One region of the Enterobacter sp. 3U4 genome, then DNA from elsewhere that is predicted to be linked to it. Evidence: predicted binding sites of a transcription regulator. Region 1 holds the regulator's gene; the other holds the start of a gene.

Region 1 (3,148 bases):
TGAGAGGCCCGGCGCTTCATGCGCGACGCGCATCACGCGCATCTGCAGCGGCGGCACCACGGCAAAAGTGGCAGCCCCCCAGACGACCATCGCGATCGCGGCCCCGAACTCATTACGCGCCAGCCACGGAATGGCAATCATGATGACAATCAGCAGGGTTAAGAAGCCCTTCAGCGTCCCGCTCACGGAACGGTCGGCAAATTTCCCGCCGAGATAGTTGCCGATCGAGAAGCCCACGCCAATCAGCACCAGCATCGCGGTCACAAAGAGAGGCGTTGCGTGGGTGATGTCATGCAATACCGGTGAAATATAGGTGTAGAGGGTAAACATCGCCCCTGCCCCCAGCACGGTGGTGAGCAGCGCGGAGAGCACCTGCGGGCGCATCAGCACCGACAGTTCTTTGCGCACGTCAGGACGTTCCCCCGCGCTGCCTTTCGGCAGGGAGAAGAACAGCGCCACCATCGCAACCACGCCCAGTCCGGCAGTCGCCAGGAAGGACATACGCCAGCCGATCGCTTCTCCCAGCCAGGTTGCCGCAGGCACCCCCCCGATATTGGCAATCGTCAGCCCCATGAACATAGTTGCCACGGCGCTCGCCTGCTTATGTTTAGGCACCACGCTGGCAGCCACGACCGACCCCAGCCCAAAGAACGCGCCGTGGTTAAGGCTGGTCAGAATGCGTGACAGCATCAATGTGGTGTAGTCCGGTGCAATGGCCGAAAGCACGTTGCCCAGGGTGAAAATCGCCATCAGGAAAATCAGCGCATTACGGCGCGCGCGGTGCGAAAGTAAAAGCGTCATCAACGGCGCACCGACCATCACGCCGATGGCGTAGGCGCTGATTAACATCCCTGCCGCAGGGATCGAGACATCTACGCCCCGGGCAATAACGGGCAGTAACCCCATCGGGGAGAATTCAGTGGTGCCAATCCCAAAAGCGCCAATCGCCAGGGCCAGCAGGGGAAAATTGATTTTCATGCGTCAACTCCGGATGCCGTGTCATGTGGTGACACAGAACAAAGAAGCGGAAAGCATGACATCAATCACAAAAAATGAGAAGTTAACAAAATGGCAAAAGATTTTTGCCAGAGAAGTAACAATCGGGAGGGAGAAGGCTCTCCCTCCGCGTAAATCAGTGCAGCGCAGCCGTCAGACCGGCCGCAACAATCAGAGCCAGCACAATAACGGTGGTGAACAGCGAAAACTTCAGATCGGAACTCATCAATTTTTCTCCTTTTAATCCCCCCACGAAAAGTGAGCTTGCTCATTTTTGCACAGATTACGTTAAAAATCTTCCTGGATTTATACTGATAACCACTTTACCTCTTCCCCTTTTCATCAAGATAGGACAAAATTCCACGCTAAATTTATTAGCGTACCGGCCATTGACCCCCTCCTGACGTCCCGTGTCGTTTTCCCGGCGTGCCGCAATTCAAGATTGCGTGATAAGGGTGAGAGAAGGCAAACGTTTACCTTCAAGTTTTTCAGGAGTTTAGGATATGGTCTGGAGTGACATTTAATGGCAACAATTAAAGACGTAGCAAAACGCGCAAACGTTTCCACTACAACCGTATCACATGTAATTAACAAAACCCGCTTTGTGGCGGAAGAGACGCGCAACGCCGTCTGGGCAGCGATCAAAGAACTGCACTATTCGCCAAGTGCGGTTGCGCGCAGCCTCAAGGTTAATCACACCAAATCCATTGGATTGCTGGCAACCAGCAGTGAAGCGGCCTATTTTGCCGAGATCATTGAAGCGGTTGAAAAAAACTGCTTCCAGAAAGGCTATACCCTGATTCTGGGCAACGCCTGGAACAGCATTGAAAAACAGCGCGCCTACCTGTCGATGATGGCGCAGAAGCGCGTTGATGGCCTGCTGGTGATGTGTTCCGAATATCCGGAATCCGTGCTGTCGATGCTCGAAGAGTATCGCCACATTCCTATGGTGGTCATGGACTGGGGCGAAGCGCGCGCGGATTTCACCGATTCCGTTATCGATAACGCCTTTGAAGGTGGCTATATGGCCGGTCGTTATCTGATCGAACGCGGTCACCGCGAGATTGGCGTGATCCCGGGTCCGCTGGAGCGTAACACCGGCGCGGGCCGTCTGGCCGGTTTTATGAAAGCGATGGAAGAAGCGCTGATCACCGTGCCGGAAAACTGGATCGTGCAGGGCGACTTTGAGCCGGAGTCAGGCTACCGCGCGATGCAGCAGATTGTTTCCCAGCCGCACCGCCCGACCGCCGTTTTCTGCGGGGGTGACATCATGGCCATGGGCGCGCTCTGCGCTGCCGACGAGCTGGGTCTGCGCGTACCGCAGGATATTTCCGTGATCGGGTATGACAACGTGCGTAACGCGCGCTTCTTCACCCCGGCGCTGACAACCATTCACCAGCCAAAAGATTCGCTGGGCGAAACGGCCTTCAATATGCTGCTGGACAGGATCGTCAACAAGCGCGAAGAGTCGCAGTCCATTGAAGTTCACCCGCGCCTGATTGAACGCCGTTCCGTTGCGGATGGTCCGTTCCGCGACTACCGTCGTTAATCCCTTTACGGGGCCAGCTATGCTGGCTCCCGTAACCATTCCCGATTCAGCGTTTCGCTGTCTCCCAGATAGTCCAGCAGCCAGGCCATGGCGGGCGAGACATCATTTTGCTGCCAGGTCAGGCAGCAGGCCGCATCCGGGAACGGATTTTCAAGCGTCAGCTCAACCCATTCTCCGGTATCGATGCGCGGACGCGCGAAATGAACGGGCACCATCGCGACGCACAGCCCGGCGCTGAGGCACGTCGCCGACGATTCCCAGTCAGGGGCCACCAGCCGTCGCTGGTTGTCCAGAAGCCAGGTGATACGCTTAGGCAATGAACGGGAGGTATCCTCCAGCACCAGCGATGGCCAGTTGCGTAGCGAATCGTCGCTCAGCGGCCCTTCCATCGCCGCCAGGGGATGATCGCGTGCCACCACGCATTTCCAGCTGAGCATGCCCATATCGCGAAAAGCGTAACGCCCCCCGACCGGGATCGCCTGCGTTGCCCCAATCGCCATCTCGGCCCTGCCGTCCGCCAGCGCATCCCAGACGCCGTTGAACACCTCCTGCGAGACCCGCAGCTCGACGTCTGAAAAATGACGATAGAAATCGACGATCATC
Region 2 (3,148 bases), 1.5 Mb from region 1:
GGTCATCATATCCTGCAGGTAGCGCGCGCCGCCGCTGATGCTCTGTTCGGCATCGGTACGGTCATTCACGCCCAGGCTTAGCGCGGTATTTTTGGTTAACATCATTAAACCACGTACGCCCGTGGGCGACGTGGCCTGGGTATCCCAGTGGGATTCCTGATAAGAAATAGCCGCCAGCAGTTTCCAGTCAATCTCCTGGGCGTATTTTTCGAACAGCGGCTGCAGGTCCGGCAGGACGCTGTCCACCGCACGCAGGAAGCTGCGGGTGTCAACGTAGTCAAAGTCATCGCCGTGCCCGAGGTACTTTTCCTCCAGACGCGCCAGGGTACCGTCTTCATTGATGGTGTTGAAGAAATCAAGCATCGCGGCAGAGAAGGTCTGATCGTCATCAAGCTGGCTAAACCAGGTCACGGGCTGCTCGTCGGTGACGTCCAGCGCCACGGCGATTTCAGGATGCACCCGCTGGAACAGGCTGATCGCGACCGAATCGGCGATGGTGTACGGCACCTTCTGATCTTTTACCTGCTCCAGCAGCTCCGTCGTGCCGAGTTTCGGATCCACCGTCCAGCTCAGTTCGGGATATTTCTTCTCCTTGAGCTCCCGCAGATCGTCAATCACCACGTGGCCGGGCGCAATCGTCAGCTGCCGATCGTTAATTGAAGACAGCGAGCGCGGGCGTAGGCTTCCGACGCGGTAAACCAGCTGCTGAGAAACGGAGTAGTAGGTCGGGCCTGGCTGGTAGTTCTTGCTGCGCTCGCTGTTATACACCAGCCCGGCAGCAAGCATATCGGCATCGTCGTTATCGAGGTCGTCAAACAGCTCGTTGATATTCTGGCGGACGGTGATTTTAAGCTTCACGCCAAGATAATCGGCGAACTGTTGCGCCAGTTCATAATCCAGACCAATGATTTTGCCGTTGACGTCGCTGTAAATCAGCGGGGAGTTGAGGGTACTGACGCGCAATTCCCCCCGCTCTTGAATGGCGGCGATACGGTTTTCGGCTTTGCCGAACCAGGGGATAGAAGGCCAGAGGGCCACTGCCAGCAGCAACGTTACAATGCCGATGAGCAGATAATTAATCTTTAATTTTTTCAATTAGTTAATTCTCTGCGACGCCGGTTGCCTCAGTCTGCTGTAGCCATGTTAATCATAAGGTTTGCCATTGAATGAGCGGCATTTTGCGTAAACTTGCGCCACTTGGCAACCAATTAGAGAGACAGGTCACATCTATTGTTAAATCTCTGTGCAAATTTTATTTCGACGCAAACGGTTTCGTCGGCGCTCAGGATTCTCTATAATGACGCCCGTTTTCCCCCCTTGCGCACACTGTAAGCGCCCCGGCGCTTCGAAGACGAGAGACTTATGATGGAAATTCTGCGTGGTTCGCCTGCACTGTCTGCCTTCCGTATCACTAAACTGCTGGCACGTTTTCAGGCGGCCGACCTTCCGGTAAGCAATATTTACGCTGAGTATGTCCATTTTGCTGACCTGAATGCCCCCCTGAATGCAGAGGAGCGCGTACAGCTGGAACGCCTGCTCAAGTATGGCCCAAGCCTGAGCAGCCATACGCCAACCGGCAAATTGATCCTTGCGACGCCTCGTCCGGGCACCATCTCCCCCTGGTCTTCCAAAGCCACCGACATCGCCCACAACTGTGGCCTGAGCCAGATTAACCGTCTGGAACGCGGCGTGGCGTACTACGTGGAAGCCTCTACCCTGAATGACACGCAGTGGCAGGCGGTTGCGGCTGAACTGCACGATCGCATGATGGAGAGCGTATTTGCCTCTCTCGATGACGCGCAGAAGCTTTTCTCTCACCATCAGCCTGCGCCGGTACAGAGCGTAGATCTGCTGGGGCAGGGCCGCCAGGCGCTGATTGACGCCAACCTGCGTCTCGGCCTGGCGCTGGCAGAAGACGAAATTGACTACCTGCAGGATGCGTTCGTTAAGCTCAACCGTAACCCGAACGACATCGAACTCTACATGTTCGCGCAGGCTAACTCTGAGCACTGCCGCCACAAGATTTTCAACGCCGACTGGATTATTGACGGCGAACAGCAGCCGAAGTCGCTGTTCAAAATGATCAAAAACACCATGGAGCAAACCCCTGACCACGTGCTGTCTGCCTATAAAGACAACGCTGCGGTAATGGAAGGTTCCGAGGTGGGCCGCTTCTTCGCCGATCGCGAAGCAGGGCGCTATGACTTCCACCAGGAGCCCGCGCATATCCTGATGAAGGTGGAAACCCACAACCACCCGACGGCGATCTCCCCGTGGCCGGGTGCGGCGACCGGCTCCGGCGGTGAAATCCGTGATGAAGGTGCGACCGGTCGTGGTGCAAAACCAAAAGCGGGTCTGGTCGGTTTCTCCGTCTCCAACCTGCGTATCCCGGGCTTTGAACAGCCGTGGGAAGAAGATTTCGGCAAGCCAGAGCGCATTGTGACCGCGCTGGATATCATGACCGAAGGCCCGCTGGGCGGCGCGGCGTTTAACAACGAGTTTGGCCGTCCGGCGCTGAACGGTTACTTCCGTACCTATGAAGAGAAAGTGGACAGCCACAACGGCGAAGAGCTGCGCGGCTACCACAAACCGATCATGCTGGCGGGTGGGATCGGCAACATCCGTGCCGATCACGTGCAGAAAGGCGAGATCGTCGTCGGCGCGAAGCTGATCGTGCTCGGCGGTCCGGCGATGAACATCGGTCTGGGCGGCGGCGCGGCTTCATCTATGGCCTCCGGCCAGTCTGATGCGGATCTCGACTTCGCCTCCGTGCAGCGTGACAACCCTGAGATGGAGCGTCGCTGCCAGGAAGTGATCGACCGCTGCTGGCAGCTGGGCGATGCCAACCCGATCCTCTTCATCCACGACGTGGGCGCGGGCGGTCTGTCCAACGCCATGCCGGAACTGGTGAGCGACGGCGGCCGCGGCGGGCGTTTCAACCTGCGCGATATCCTGAGCGATGAGCCGGGCATGAGCCCGCTGGAAATCTGGTGTAACGAATCCCAGGAGCGCTACGTGCTGGCGGTTGCTGCGGACCAGCTTCCGCTGTTTGACGAGCTGTGCCGCCGCGAGCGTGCGCCGTATGCCGTCATCGGTGAGGCGACCGAAGAGCAGCACCTTTCCTTAAGCGACACCCACTTTGACAACC

The links. Region 1 encodes PurR, which represses purine synthesis genes. Its sites were predicted from a motif close to CANGCAAACGTTTGCNTG; they were not measured.
Region 2: purL (phosphoribosylformylglycinamidine synthase) is a predicted target of PurR. The motif match lies at 1,260-1,277, and genes of this name have one in related genera.

The regions. Positions count from the first base shown of each region.
Region 1 is NZ_CP136665.1:1,965,107-1,968,254, forward strand. Features, by position in the region: gene RVY89_RS09250 (MFS transporter) at 1-978, opposite strand, end outside; gene cydH (cytochrome bd-I oxidase subunit CydH) at 1,133-1,222, opposite strand; gene purR (HTH-type transcriptional repressor PurR) at 1,520-2,545, shown strand; gene punR (DNA-binding transcriptional activator PunR) at 2,563-3,148, opposite strand, start outside.
Region 2 is NZ_CP136665.1:468,493-471,640, forward strand. Features, by position in the region: gene mltF (membrane-bound lytic murein transglycosylase MltF) at 1-1,095, opposite strand, end outside; gene purL (phosphoribosylformylglycinamidine synthase) at 1,363-3,148, shown strand, end outside.